DNA from 2 places in the Hydrogenophaga laconesensis genome. Region 1 is predicted to be linked to the other one. Evidence: predicted binding sites of a transcription regulator. Region 1 holds the regulator's gene; the other holds the start of a gene.

Region 1 (7,650 bases):
CGAGGCTCTTGATGGGTCGTCTCTTAGCACTGTACCGAATTTGTACCTTTGGGCACTTTTCGGAGGCTGATGGTGACACACCAATCGCTTGCCAACCTCGATGAATAAAGGGGCCCCAGGATTTAGGCCCTGGCAGGCGCCACAGGATTATGAGTCCTCTGCTCTAACCAACTGAGCTAACGGCCCGAAGCACGCGATTGTAGAGGGCCCTACTTGTGATGGCTGAGGGCGTTTCCAACCAGTTTGGCCGTGACGTCAACGATCTGGATCATGCGCTCGTACGACATGCGCTGGGGGCCGATCACACCCAGCGTGCCCACGACCTGGCCGTCCACCTCGTAGGGAGCTGTGACGACCGACAGGTCTTCGTAGGGCACAACCTGGCTTTCGCCACCGATGTAGATCCGCACACCGTCGGCCTGCGCGGAGACATCCAGCAGACGGATGAGCTGGGTCTTCTGCTCGAACAGATCGAACATGCGGCGCAGATTGCCCATATCGCTGGAAAATTCGCTGACGGACAGCAGGTTGCGCTCCCCCGACACAACCACCTCATCCTGAGCCTGGTTGGGGTCGGCACCAATCTCCACCGCCGCTTTCATCAGGTCGGCGATCTCACCACGCAAGGCCTCGACCTCGGTCTTGAGCCGTTCGCGCACGGCCTCCATGGTGAGTCCCGCGTAATGGGCGTTGAGGAAATTGGCGGCCTCCAGCAACTGGGGCTGGGTGAAGCTCACCTGCGTGTGGATGATGCGGTTCTGCACATCACCTTCAGGCGAGACGATGATCACCAGTACACGCCGCTCGGACAGGCTCAGGAATTCGATGTGCCGAAACACCGAGGCACGGCGCGGTGCCACCACCACCCCCACGAACTGAGAAAGGTTGGACAGCATCTGAGCGGCGGTGCTGATCACGCGGTGCGGCTGTCCTGCCTCGATCCCGGGAGAAGCCATCTCGTTCATCGCCGACAGGCTCTCACGTCGCACGGTAAGCATGGTGTCGACGAACAACCGGTAACCGCGGGCCGTCGGAATGCGGCCGGCGGACGTGTGTGGGCTGGCAATGAGGCCGAGCTCCTCGAGGTCGCTCATCACGTTGCGGATCGTGGCTGGCGACAACTCCAGACCTGCGGCCCGGGCCAGGGTGCGTGAACCCACGGGCTGGCCGTCGGCGATGTATCGCTCGACGAGGGCCTTGAGCAGCAACTTGGCGCGGTCATCCAACATGGCTTCATTCTAAGTAAGGACGCGCCCGGCAGCACCGCGAGCACACAGGGTTTTATGCCATTCCTGCACAGTTGAGCTGTGTTGTAATTTCCGCATGACCATGCCAATCGACACACGGCCGACGACCGCCCGCTGGAACCGGCCCCTGCGCTTCGCGCATGTCGTCATTGTGGGCAAATACCAGGCCCCTGGCGCCCGCAACGCGGTTGACGAGATTGCCCACTTCCTGCATGGCGAAGGTTGTGACGTGTCCCTGGACAAGGACACCGCCGCCAACACCGGGCTGCCATATCCGGCGCTGGACGTGCCTGCGATGGGCGAGGCCTGCGACCTCGCCCTGGTCGTGGGTGGTGACGGCACGATGTTGGGCATCGGGCGCCAGCTCGCACGCTATGGCGTGCCGCTGGTGGGCATCAACCAGGGACGCCTGGGCTTCATCACCGACATCCCCTTTGACGGTTACCAGGACAAGCTGCGCCCCATTCTCCGCGGAGAGTTCGAGGAAGACGCCCGTGCGCTGATGGCGGCCACGGTGTGGCGCGATGGGCGCTGTGTGTTCGAGGCCACTGCGCTCAACGATGTGGTGGTGAACCGCGGTGGTGCCGCCAGCATGATCGAGCTGCGCGTGGAAGTGGATGGGCATTTCGTGGCCAACCAGCGGGCAGATGGCCTCATCATCGCGACCTCCACCGGTTCCACGGCCTACGCGCTTTCGGCAGGTGGTCCCCTTCTCCATCCGGGCATCGGTGGCTGGGTGATGGTACCCATTGCCCCGCACACACTGTCCAACCGCCCCGTGGTGATTCCCTCTCACAGCGAGATTGCGGTGGAGATTGTTTCCGGCCGGGAGGCCAGCGCCAACTTCGACATGCAGTCCCTCACCAGCCTGCTGCACGGCGACCGCATCGTGGTGCGCCGTTCAGAACATGCGCTGCGCCTGCTCCACCCCGTGGGGTGGACCTACTTCGACACCTTGCGCAAAAAGCTGCACTGGAACGAAGGAAGCTGAAAGCCGGGTCAAAATAGCGGTTTGTCCTTTTCTTCTCCAACGCCGCGCCCCGCACATCCATGAGCCTCAGACGCATCGTTTTGCGCGACTTCGTCATCGTGCAGTCCCTGGAAGTGGAGCTGGGCTCCGGTTTCGGCGTCCTCACCGGGGAAACCGGTGCCGGCAAATCCATCCTGATCGATGCGCTGCAGCTTGCCCTGGGTGCGCGCTCAGACAGCGGCGTGGTGCGCGAAGGTGCAGCGCGCTGCGACATCGCGGCAGAATTCGACGCACCCGCCTCCCTCGGGCCTTGGCTCGAGGAACAGGGCTTCCCGTCCGAGGAGGGGCTGCTGCTGCGCCGCACAGTGGATACCGAGGGCCGCAGCCGCGCCTGGATCAATGGCATCGCCGCCACTGTGGCCCAGCTGAAAGCCCTGGCAGACGGTCTGGTGGACATCCATGGCCAGCATGCCTGGCAAAGCCTGACACGGGCCGACGCTGTGCGCGACCTGCTTGATGCGTATGCCGGCGTCGACACCGGCCCAGCCACCCGCGCGTGGACCGCATGGCGGCAGCAGCGCAAGGCACTCGATGCCGCGACCGAGAAGCAGAATACGCTGCAACAGGAAAGCGAGCGCCTGTCCTGGCAGATCGCCGAGCTCGACAAGCTCGCACCGCAGGCCGGCGAATGGGAAGACCTCAACGCACAGCACAGCCGGCTGGCGAATGCCCAGGGCCTGCTCCAGGCCGCACAGACTGCGCTCAACGCGCTGGATGAAGACGAAGCGAATGCGGCCACCCTGCTCCACCGCGCCGCCGCGGCCCTGCAGGCACAGGCGCACATCGAGCCGCAATTCGCCAGTGCCATCGAAGCACTCGAGGCAGCGCTTGCTCAGGTGCAGGACACCGTACACAGCCTGCATCAATACAGCCGCCATACAGAACAGGACCCATCCAGTCTGGAGGCGCTGGACCAGCGACTCTCGCTCTGGATGTCGCTGGCCCGGCGCTACCGCCGCACACCCGAAGATCTGGCCGAAGTGCATGCGCAGTGGAAGACTGAACTGGCCCAGGTCGACGCTGCGCTGGACCTGGAGGCATTGCAGCGCGCGGAGCGCGCCGCGTGGAAGATCTTCACTTCCGCGCTGCAAGTCATCACAAAGGAACGGCAGAAGGCAGCGCCCAAACTGTCCAAGGCGGTGACCGCCAGTATGCAGACCCTGGGCATGCAGGGGGGCGTCTTTGAGGTGGCGCTGCTGCCGCTGGATGAGCCCCAGGCACATGGCGCCGAACAGGTCGAATTCCGGGTGGCCGGGCATGCGGGCGCCACGCCCAAACCCGTCGGCAAGGTGGCATCGGGCGGTGAACTCTCCCGCATTGCGTTGGCCATTTCGGTGGTCACCAGCCGCCTTGGCCAAGCTCCCACGCTCATCTTTGACGAGGTGGACTCTGGTATCGGCGGTGCGGTGGCCCATACCGTCGGCCAGTTGCTGCGCCAGCTGGGCAAGGACCGCCAGGTGCTGGCCGTGACCCACCTGCCGCAGGTCGCCGCATGCGCCGACCAGCATCTGCTGGTGAGCAAGCAGGCGGTCGGTCGCCAGACCCAGAGCACCGTGCAGCCGATTGCCACCGAGGCGCGCGTGCGCGAGCTCGCCCGCATGCTGGGCGGTGGTGAGCAATCTGAAATCTCGCTAGCGCACGCCCGCGAAATGCTGGCCGCCTGACATGCCCGATCCGACGATGGCCCAAGAGGAAGGTCCCTCCATCCACCTTGTCCTGATCACCGGCATGTCCGGCTCAGGCAAATCCGTCGCGCTGACTGCCTTGGAAGACGTGGGCTTCTACTGCGTGGACAACCTGCCGCCCGAGCTGCTCGAGTCCTTCATCGAACTGGAGCAAAGCAACCAGGCGGCCCGTGTGGCAATCGCCATGGATGTCCGCAGCGCAGCCTCACTGCCTGGCCTGCCCAAGCGCCTCGCCCAGCTGCAACGCCGCCCCAACCGCCCCGTGCACCTCACCACGGTTTTCCTGGATGCCACCACCGAAACGCTGGTGCGCCGTTTTTCGGAAACCCGACGCCTGCACCCGCTCTCGCTCAAGCAGGCCCACGACCAGCACCGTGCGCTGACTGACGCCATCGAACACGAGCGCGAACTGCTGGCCGAATTGCGCGATCAGGCGCTGGTTCTCGACACCAGCCTTACACGGCCCTCGCGTCTGCGCAGCCAGATCAAGGACCTGCTCGGCGCCACCCAGGCACCATTGACGCTGGTTTTCGAGTCGTTCGCCTTCAAGCGCGGCATCCCCATGGACGCCGACTTCATGTTCGACGTCCGCATGCTACCCAACCCGCACTACGAGCCGGAACTCAAGCCACTGAGCGGGCTGGATGCGCCCGTAGCCACCTACCTCGCCGCGCAGCCCGAAGTGGCACAGATGGAGGAGCAGATCACCGCGTTCCTGCGCCACTGGCTGCCGCAGATGCTGCGCGACCACCGCAGCTACGTCACGGTGGCGATCGGCTGCACCGGTGGCCAGCACCGCTCGGTCTATCTCGTGGAACGGCTGGCCAGAAGCTTCGCGGCGGACTGGTTCACTCGCGCGCGGCACCGCGAGGATGACAACTGGCCAAGGCCAGCCGGTCAGGCCGTGGAGCCGGGCTGATCAAGGCCGGAGAGCATCTGGCGCACAGGGGCCGGCAGGCCGTGATCGGCCAAGGCTTGCACCGATACCCACTGGCCTGGCGGCAAGCCGTCCTCAGTCGCGACCGAAGGCACATCGAGCAACAAAGGATGCAACCGAAGCTCGCGATGCGTGAGGCTGTGGGCCACCGGCGCCAGAGCATGGAGCGCGCCGCCGAGCGTTGAGTGCACCGCAGCCTGCAATGCTTTGTCATCCGCGAACACCGGCGGGCAATACAGACCCGCCCAGATGCCGCTGTCGGGTCGGCGCGCCAGCCAGAAACGCACCTGCCCATCCCCACCAACGTGGCGCACCAGCAGCAACCACCAGTTTTCGAAGCGGCGTTGCAGACGGCGGGTCTTCACCGGAAAGCGCTGCGTCTCGTTGGCCGCGTGAGCCCGGCACTCGGCACGCACGGGGCATCGGCCACAGAGGGGTTTGGAACGTAGGCACACCGTCGCACCCAGATCCATCAATCCCTGCGTGTAGGCGGTCATGTCATCGCGCTCGGGTGCGACCGGCAACAACGCCTGCGCCAGCCTCCAGAGTTCGCGTTGCGGGCCGGCCTGCGCCAGATCGCCCTCGAACGCCAACAACCGGGACAACACCCGGCGCACATTGCCATCCAGGATGGAGATGCGCTCACCATGGCAGAAGGCCGCTATCGCCGCGGCGGTGGACGCACCGATGCCTGGCAACGTTTCCAGTTGGGCTGCCGTCGTGGGGAAAGCGCCGCCGTGTTCGTTCACCACCACCTGCGCACATCGGTGCAGGTTGCGCGCGCGGCTGTAGTAACCCAGACCACTCCACAGCGCCATCACGTCGTCTGGCGATGCCGCCGCCAATGTGCGGACGTCCGGAAACCGCGCCAGGAAACGAGGGTAATAGGAGAGCACCGTGCTGACCTGGGTCTGCTGCAGCATGACCTCGGACAGCCACACGCGGTACGGTTCACGCGTGAGCTGCCAGGGCAGGCCGCTGCGCCCCGAATGGCGCTGCCATTCGATGAGCAGGGAAGCGAATGCGATGGGCAACCCCCACCCCGTCGGTGCCTGCGAGCCGGCAGTTCGGCTCATGCCACCAGAGCTTCGTCGGATGGCTCTTCTTCGGGCGCAGCCAGCAGGTGGTCCGTCAGTTCCGCCAGCTTGGACTCCAGCTGATTCAGCTCGGACTGGTGCTCCTGCAACTCGCGGATGCGTTCATCCAGCCCGCCAGCGGCCTGCTGGATGCGCGAGACGGCCTCGATCCGGCGGCTGAAGTTGCGGCGACGTTCGCGCAGCTGGGCATCGAGCTGGGCGGCAGCCGACTTGTTCCAGAGTTCCACCTCGTTGACCGCTGTGTCGTACACCACGCGCAACCGGCTCATGAGCGCACGCGCAAGCCGCTCCGCGAACTCGGGCTGGGCCAGTCGCAACGCGTTGCCCAGGCTGAGGTACTGCAGGTGGCTTTTCTCGATCAGATCGAGATCCTTCAGATACTGGGCCAGCCGTGGCGGGCTGGGTGCCTGGAGCGAAAAGCCGTACTCGGCATTGAGGTTCTTGAAACTGCCTTCCAGCATCGACTGGATGTCACCCGCCATGCGGTCCGCCTTGCTCATGTCCGCACGCAGACGGTCGAAGGTGTGGTCGTACGCGCGACGCACGCCGAGCTTGATACCCGGCTGCTTCAGGGCCTTGCCGAGGGTCGCCACCTCGGCCTTGAGGTGCGAGGAACTGAGCATGGCAAAAAGGTCCTTGAGCAATCGCAGATGCACCGAGCGCACGGCCTGGATCTTGGCGCCACTCGCATCGAAGTCGGCCTGTTCCTGCTCGATGCGCAGACGCATCTGCTTGATCACCCCGGCGTTCTTGCCGCGCAGACCCTCGAGTTCCTGAATCTGCTCCACGAGATCGCGCGCTCGGGTGTGCACCATGCGCCCCGTCTCCGTGCGCAAGGCCTGGATGCCTTTGGCCACCGCCGCGCCCAGGATCTGGCGACGCTGGCCGAGCAGGTCGACGCCCAGCGCGGTTTCCAGTTCCATGAGGTTGCTGGCAGCCAGCAGTTTCTTGTCGCGATGCACCTTGGCGAGCAGGCCCTTCTGGGCCGACACAGCCAGCACCTGGCTCGGAGACATGCCCAGGATTTCAGCAGAGTCGGTGCGCTGCGACGCGATCTGCAACTGCACCTGCTCGGGCGAACTCAACGCGTCCCACATGGTGTCAATCTTGTTGAGCACCACGAGACGCGATTCGCGCCCCTCGCCCAGCACCGCCAGATGCTGGCGCCAGATCGTGAGGTCGGACTTGGTCACGCCGGTGTCCGCCGCCAGGATGAACACGACCGCGTGCGCCTGCGGCAGCAGGCTCACGGTGAGTTCAGGCTCCGCACCAATCGCGTTCAGGCCGGGGGTGTCCAGGATCACCAGACCTTGCTTGAGCAAGGGGTGGGCCATGTTGATCAGGGCGTGCCGCCACTTCGGCACTTCGATCAGGCCATCGGCGCCCGGCAATGGGTTGTCCTCCGGCACTTCCTCATGCCAGAAGCCGAGCGCAGCGGCTTCCGATTGCGTCACGCGGCGCACTTCGGCCACCTTCTGGATGGCCCGGGCCAACTGCCTGGGGTCGTTCACATCCAGGTCGACGCGCTCCCACTTGTCCAATGCGTTGCGCCAGTCCAGCAACGATTGCGGCTGCAGCCTGGTCTCGATGGGCAACAGGCGCAGGCAGGGCGGCACTTCCGCGTCATAGCCCAACTCGGTCGGGCACATCGTCG
Region 2 (7,650 bases), on a different contig from region 1:
AACTGATCTCGCCTTTTGTGGGGCGCATCTACGACTGGTACAAGAAGACCGCCGGGGCGGGTTGGGACGAGGCGGCCATGGCGGGCTCGAACGACCCGGGTGTGCGGTCGGTGCGCAGCATCTTCGAGTTCTACAAGAAGCACGGCGTGGCCACCGAGGTGATGGGCGCCAGCTTCCGCAACGTGGGGCAGATCACGGCGCTGGCAGGTTGCGATCTGCTCACCATCAGCCCGGATCTGCTGGCCCAGCTGGCGGCCAGCGAGGCGCCGCTGACGAAGGCGCTCGACGCCACCACCGCCAAGACCCTGGACATTCCGTTCGTGACGCACGACGAGGCCAGTTTCCGGTTCGCCTTGAACGAAGACGCCATGGCCACCGAAAAGCTGGCCGAAGGCATTCGCGCCTTCGTGGCGGACACGATCAAGCTGGAAGGTCTGATGAAGGCAGCCTGACCGCGGTCAGGCAATGCCACTTGGGTGGCAAGCCTTCGCGTCGGCGGACGGTGAAGCCTGAGGCCTTCAGACCGTCGCGCACGGCGCGCAGCACGCACCAGGTGGCGACCCGGGTACCAGGCCGCGCCAACGTGCCGATCACCTCCAGCAGTTCGCGGGACCACATGTCCGGGTTGAGCTTGGGGTTGAAACCATCGAGAAATACGCTGTCCACGCCGGGCGGCACACGCCGCAAGGCACCGATGGCGTCGCCTCCATGCAGGCGAAGCACCACATGGCCCGCGTCGAAACAGTATTCCTCACCTTGAAGCAGATGTTCCCATGCGTCGGCGAGGGTGTCGGCCATGGGGGCTAGCTGCTCGAATGGGGCTGCACTGCGCCTGACGTCCTCGGCTGAGGGGGGCCAGGCCTCCGTGCCCTCGTACACCAGGCGGGCCGGGCGCTGCGGGTCCTGTCGCCAGGCATACCAGGTGGCGAGGAAGTTCAACCCGAGACCGAAGCCGTTCTCCAGCATGCGCCATTCACAGGCGTTGCGCCACGCCGGCTCGGTCAGGCGTTCGCCGTCGGGGGTGGTGAGGGCACACCCCGCCAGGAACACGTGCCGGGCCTGCGCCCAGCCACCCTGGCGTTCGGTGCCCGCACTGCGGTATCGCTCGCCGAAGCGTGGGCTGTACGGCATGCCGTCGTCGTCCCAGGCCACAGGCCCGGTGACGGGAATGGGAGGCGCGTGAGCGGTATCGGGCATGGGCAGCACAAAAAGAAAACCCCGCGAGGATATCGCGGGGTTTTGCAGAGAGGCCTGCGGCAGCGGTTGCCGCAGTGGCGCTCACGGGCTGATTACATGCCCATGCCGCCCATGCCACCCATGTCGCCCATGCCGCCGCCCGGCATGGCCGGTGCATCTTCCTTCGGCGCTTCGGCGACCATGGCTTCGGTCGTCAGCATCAGCGAAGCCACGGAGGCGGCGTTCAGCAGAGCGGTGCGGGTCACCTTCGTCGGGTCCAGGATACCCATTTCGATCATGTCGCCGTAGGTGTCGTTGGCCGCGTTGAAGCCGTAGTTGCCCTTGCCAGCCAGGATGGCATTGACCACCACCGACGGTTCGCCACCGGCGTTGGCCACGATCTCGCGCAGGGGCGCTTCGATGGCCTTGAGCACCAGCTTGATACCGGCGTCCTGGTCGGCGTTGTCACCCTTGATGGCGCCAGCGGCCTGACGGGCACGCAGCAGCGCCACGCCACCACCAGCTACGATGCCTTCTTCCACTGCAGCGCGGGTGGCGTGCAGGGCGTCTTCCACGCGGGCCTTCTTTTCCTTCATCTCGACTTCGGTGGCGGCACCGACCTTGATCACGGCCACGCCGCCAGCCAGCTTGGCGACGCGCTCCTGCAGCTTCTCGCGGTCGTAGTCGCTGGTGGCTTCTTCGATCTGCACGCGCACTTGCTTCACGCGGGCTTCGATGTCAGCGGCGGCGCCGGCGCCGTCGATGATGGTGGTGTTTTCCTTGCCGATTTCCACGCGCTTGGCCTGGCCCAGGTCGGCCAGGGTCACCTTCTCGAGCGTCAGGCCCACTTCTTCAGCGATGACCTTGCCGCCGGTCAGGATGGCGATGTCTTCCAGCATGGCCTTGCGGCGGTCGCCGAAGCCAGGTGCCTTCACGGCCACGACCTTCAGGATGCCGCGGATGGTGTTGACCACCAGCGTGGCCAGGGCTTCGCCTTCGACGTCTTCGGCAATGATCAGCAGCGGGCGGCCGGCCTTGGCGACTTGCTCCAGCGTGGGCAGCAGGTCACGGATGTTGGACACCTTCTTGTCGTACAGCAGCACGAAGGGGTTGTCCAGCAGGGCCGATTGCTTTTCGGGGTTGTTGATGAAGTAGGGCGACAGGTAGCCGCGGTCGAACTGCATGCCCTCGACCACGTCGAGCTCGTTCTGCAGCGACTTGCCGTCTTCCACGGTGATCACGCCTTCCTTGCCGACCTTGTCCATCGCGTTGGCGATGATTTCGCCGATGGAGGAGTCGCTGTTGGCGGAGATCGAACCGACCTGGGCGATTTCCTTGCTGGTGGTGGTGGCCTTGGAGGCCTTCTTCAGCTCGGCGATCAGGGCTTCCACTGCCTTGTCGATACCGCGCTTGAGGTCCATCGGGTTCATGCCGGCGGCCACGTACTTCATGCCTTCGCGCACGATGGCCTGGGCCAGCACGGTGGCGGTGGTGGTGCCGTCACCGGCGTTGTCCGAGGTCTTGGAAGCGACTTCCTTGACCATCTGGGCGCCCATGTTCTGGAGCTTGTCCTTGAGTTCGATTTCCTTGGCCACGGACACACCGTCCTTGGTCACGGTGGGGGCGCCGAAGGAGCGCTCGAGCACCACGTTGCGGCCCTTGGGGCCCAGGGTGACCTTGACCGCGTTGGCCAGGATGTTCACGCCTTCAACCATGCGTGCGCGGGCTTCGCCGCCGAAAATGACGTCTTTTGCTGCCATGTGATTTCTCCGATTCAGTAAATGGTGATGAGTGAGCGAAGGCTTACTTTTCGACGACCGCGAACAGGTCGTCTTCCTTCATGACCAGCAGTTCGTCGCCAGCGACCTTGACGGTCTGGCCGCTGTACTTGCCGAACAGAACGCGGTCACCGACCTTGACGTTCATCGCGGACAGTTCGCCTTTGTCGTTTTTCTTGCCGGGACCGACCGCCAGGACTTCGCCTTGGTCGGGTTTTTCGGCGGCGGCGTCGGGGATGACGATGCCGGAGGCGGTCTTGGTTTCGCTGTCAATGCGCTTGACGATCACGCGATCGGCGAGAGGACGAAGGTTCATTGCATCTCCTGGATATGGAACGGATTGGGATGTGTTCAGAACGGCGGAAGCCAGCCAGAGGGCGGGCAGAAACCGCTGATCGACATGGCGACGGGTGTTAGCACTCATCGCCAGCGAGTGCTAATCATAAGGGCGCCGCCCCTCCATTTCAAGTTCGGGCCGGTTTATTTCTGGTTCACGTGCACAGGGTGCTGCTCCGTTCATGAAGGCGTTGTCACAAACATTTACGATACCGGGATGCGCCGCTCTCGTCTCATTTCGCTGCCTCGTGGTTCCCTCCTGCGTTGTCTGGCGATGCATGCCGTCCTGCTGCTGGGGCTTGGCCTGACCACGGCCGCGGGTACGGCCAGGGCCGAAGCGTCTGGCACGGACGTCACGCTGCACACCCATTTCTGGGTCGACACCACCGGCACGGCGTCCTTGGAGGAGGCGATGGCGCGGCCGGCCGATGACTTCCAGCCGATGGAGCGCTACCGCTCCTTTGATCTCGATCGAGCCGCCTTGTGGATCCGTGTGGATTTGCCGGCGCTGGATGCCGGGCGGCGCTGGTACCTCGCCCTGAGCGCGGCCGCCTTCACCAACCGGGTGGCGTTCCATGCCACAGGGCCCGATGGTCGGTGGGTTGCGCAGCAGGCGGGCGATCACCTGCCGGTGTCGCATTGGAGCCACCCGGACCAGACGCCGGTCTTCGCACTCCCGGCCGCGACGGCGGGCCCGGTGTGGCTGCGTCTGGAGAACCGCCCTGCCTCCTTGAGCCCGCGCCTGCTGCTGCTGGACGAAAACACGCTGCAGGCAACGCGCTACTGGACTTTCCTGCTCGTTGGCGGATACCTGGGGTTCGGCCTGCTCGTGCTGTTCTGGGGCTGGGTGCATGCGCGCCTGTACGGGGACCGCGCCTTCATCGCCTACTGCTGCTATGTCGCCGCCATGCTGGGTTTCCAGGCGGCCTTCACCGGTGTGGGCGGGGTGTTCTTCTGGCGGGACTGGGCCTGGTGGAACGACGCGGCGCCCGCCATCTTCATGCTGTGGCTGACCGCGTCGGGCATCTGGTTCGTGCGGGAGGCTTGCGCGGTCTCGAGACACCACAGCCGGGTGGACCGCTTCGTGATCGCCTGGTCGCTGTTTGGTTTGCTGTTCCCGGTCTTCTACCTGCTGTTGCAGAACCGCGAGGTCTTTCTGGTGCTCAACCTGTATGGCCTGCTGTCGGTGCTGCTCAGTTTCGCGCTGTGCATCTGGACCTGGCGCCTGGGTGAGAAGTACGGAGGATGGCTCGCGCTGGGGTTTCTGCCGGTCCATCTGAGCTACCCCTTCCCCGCGCTGCGCGCTGCCGGCGTGCTGCCCGACAGCTGGGCCACGCAGTACGCGGTGCTCATCGGCTCGGCGATCGAGATTCCCCTGTTGCTGTACATCCTGCATCGGCGGGCCAAGGAGTTCAACGAGAACCACGCCCGCCTCCGCGCGATCGAGAGCACCGACCCGCTGACGGGCCTGACCATCGCGCCGGTGTTGTTCCTGCGCCTGCACGACGCGGTGCGCCGTGCCCGCCGCTATGGCCACCGGTGCGGCCTGATGCTGGTCGAACTCGTCAACCACGCGGATATCGTCTCGCGCGAAGGTCGGGAGGTTGCCGACCGGGCGCTGGTGGTGGCCGCCTCGCGGTTGTCGCACGTGGCGCGGGATGTGGACACGGTCTGCCGCGTGGCCGATGCACGCTTTGCCATCCTGATGGAAGGCCCATTGCCTGCCGACGGGCTCGTGTTGCTGGCGCAGCACATCGTGGCCAAGGGACTGGAACAGGTGCCCTCGCTGCCGGCGGGCCTGTCGTTGCGTTTCCGGCTGGTCTCCATGTCATTGCCCGAAGGCACCGGCGAGGTGGAGGTTGAGCCCTTGCTCTCGCGTCTCGGCCAGGCGCTGGACCAGATGGCCGGCGAGCCGCGCAAGGTGGTGCTGCACCTGCCCGGCCGTCCTGCGGTACCCACACCGGCCTGAGTGTCTGTGCCGAACCTGTAGGCTGTCCCGTTCATCCCTTGTTCCATCACCCTTCGGAGAGGATTTGACATGAGTGGATTCCAGATCGGCGTCATCGTCGGCAGCCTGCGTCGCGACTCCTTCAACCGCCAGCTGGCGAACGCCCTCGGCAAGCTCGCATCCCGCGACTTCACATTCAAGCAGCTCGAGATCGGCGACCTGCCGCTGTACAACCAGGACGACGATGCCGACCCGGCGCCCCAGGTGCATCGGCTGAAGACCGAGATCCAGGCCTCGCAAGGCCTCATCTTCGTGACGGCAGAGTACAACCGGTCGATTCCAGGCGTGCTGAAGAATGCGATCGACCATGCCTCGCGCCCGTATGGCAAGAGCGCCTGGGCGGGCAAGCCGGCGGGGGTGATCGGCGTGTCGGTCGGGGCAATCGGTACGTCGCTGGCCCAGCAGCACCTGCGAAACATCCTGGCTTATCTGGACATGCCCACCCTGGGCCAGCCCGAGGCCTTCCTGCAGGCCAAGGAGGGGCTGTTTGACAAGGACGGAGCTATCGGGGCCGACAGCCGGGAGTTCGTCCAGAAGTGGTTGTCCGCCTACGAGGCCTGGGTGCGCCGGCACGTCAGTTGATTCTGGCGGCGTGGCCCGCTCAGAAATGCGCCAGGTAGCCGCCGTCGACCACCAGCACCTGGCCCGTCACGTAACTCGCGGCAGCTGAGGCCAGGAAGACCGCTGCCCCACCGATTTCGGTGGGCTGCCCCCACCTGCCCAGTGAACTGCGCTGAGACAGCCATTCAGCGGTGGAGGCATCGTCGACCATGGCCGCGTTGGTGTCGGTGGCGAAATAGCCGGGCGCGATGGCATTGACGTTGATGCCTTGCGGACCGAGTTCGGCGGCCAGGGCGCGCGTGAGCGCTTCCAGCGCGCCTTTGCCCGTGGTGTAGGCCGCATCACCCGCCCGGGCGATCGGCCCCGCGATCGAGGTGACATTGATGATCCGTCCCGAGCCCTTCGCGCGCATCGGGCGTGCCGCTTCGCGGCACAGATGCCAGGCCGATACCAGATTGGTTTCCAGCAGTTCCCGCAGCGCGCTCGCAGGCAGCTCGTCGAGCGACTGGCGACGTCGTTGTCCCACGTTGTTGATCAGGATGTCCAGCCGGCCGCTTTCGGCCAGTACCCGCGCCACGGCCGCGCTGGAGGCCGCCTCGTCGGCCACGTCGAAGGGCAGGGCATGCGCGGAGCCTGTGCCGGTTCCGTGCACGTGCTGGATATGCGCCGCTGCTCGGTTCAGCTGATCGGCATCCCGGCCGTTGATCCACACGGTGGCGCCATGCTGGGCGAGGGCGCAGGCCATCGCCAGGCCGAGGCCACGGCCGGCACCCGTGACCAGGGCCACCTGGCCCTGCAGGTTGAACAGGGGGGGAAAGTGCGGGGCGGGGGTGATCACCGCCCCATTATCGGCGTGCGCCTCAGACGGGCAATGCGGCCAGCGAAGATTCCGGGAAGGCCATTTCAGGCTCCATGCCATCGAAGGGCAGGGTGAAGTAGAAGGTGCAGCCTTCGCCCGGCGTGGTCTCGGCCCAGATGCGCCCACCATGGCGTTCGATGATCCTTTGCGACAGCGCCAGGCCCGTGCCCGTGCCCTCGAAGTCCATCGAATGGTGTTGCCGCTGGAACATGACAAACAGGTTGTGCGCCTTCTCCAGGTCAAAGCCCACGCCGTTGTCGGAGATGTAGAAGGTGCGGCCCCCGACGGGGTTCACTTTCCATCCCAGCTCGATGCGCGCCACATCGCGCAGCCGCGTGTACTTGACGGCATTGCCCAGCAGGTTCCCCAGCGCCTGGGCCAGCAGCATGGCGTCGCCGCGGACCACAGGCAGATCGTCCTCGATCACCCATTCGATCCGGCGATCCTGGTTTTCCTGCTTCAGGTGGCCGATCACGCCTTGCACCAGCTGGGTGATGGGGACCGGTTGTGATTCGATCGCCACGCGGCCCAGCCGGGCGTATTCCAGCAGGCCTTCGATCATCAGGCTCATGCGCTTGGATGCCTTGGCGATGGAGTTCTGGTATTGCAAGGCCAGCGCATCGGTGGAGTCGCCCATCTGCTCCTGCAGCAGGCTGATGAAGCTGGCGATGTGGCGCAACGGTGCGCGCAGGTCGTGCGACACCATGTGCGAGAAGACGTCGAGGTCCTTGTTGGCGGCCACGAGCTGCTGCGTGCGCTCTGCCACGCGCTTCTCCAGTTCCCGGTTGAGGTCGTTCATCACGTCCTCCAGGCTCTTGGCGGCGGTCATGTCGCGGGTGATGCTCGACAGTCCTTGCAGGTCGCCGGCTTCGTTGCGCAGCGCGGTGAGCACCGTGTGTGCCCAGAAGCGCGAGCCGTCTTCCCGCAGGCGC

What was found. The regulator HrcA, encoded in region 1, represses chaperone genes, less so after heat shock. The targets are predictions, from matches to a motif close to TTAGCACTCNNNNNNNNNGAGTGCTAA.
Region 2: the regulator HrcA is predicted to act here: its motif matches at 3,368-3,394, upstream of J2X09_RS10685 (co-chaperone GroES).

What each region holds. Positions count from the first base shown of each region.
Region 1 is NZ_JAVDWE010000007.1:237,718-245,367, reverse strand. Features, by position in the region: tRNA gene J2X09_RS14450 (tRNA-Ile) at 110-186, opposite strand; gene hrcA (heat-inducible transcriptional repressor HrcA) at 210-1,229, opposite strand; gene J2X09_RS14440 (NAD kinase) at 1,330-2,238, shown strand; gene recN (DNA repair protein RecN) at 2,298-3,941, shown strand; gene rapZ (RNase adapter RapZ) at 3,943-4,881, shown strand; gene mutY (A/G-specific adenine glycosylase) at 4,860-5,975, opposite strand; gene J2X09_RS14420 (dynamin family protein) at 5,972-7,650, opposite strand, start outside.
Region 2 is NZ_JAVDWE010000005.1:89,656-97,305, forward strand. Features, by position in the region: gene tal (transaldolase) at 1-452, shown strand, start outside; gene mnmC2 (tRNA (5-methylaminomethyl-2-thiouridine)(34)-methyltransferase MnmC2) at 421-1,197, opposite strand; gene groL (chaperonin GroEL) at 1,290-2,936, opposite strand; gene J2X09_RS10685 (co-chaperone GroES) at 2,980-3,270, opposite strand; gene J2X09_RS10690 (sensor domain-containing diguanylate cyclase) at 3,565-5,259, shown strand; gene J2X09_RS10695 (NADPH-dependent FMN reductase) at 5,329-5,880, shown strand; gene J2X09_RS10700 (SDR family oxidoreductase) at 5,900-6,697, opposite strand; gene J2X09_RS10705 (PAS domain-containing sensor histidine kinase) at 6,720-7,650, opposite strand, start outside.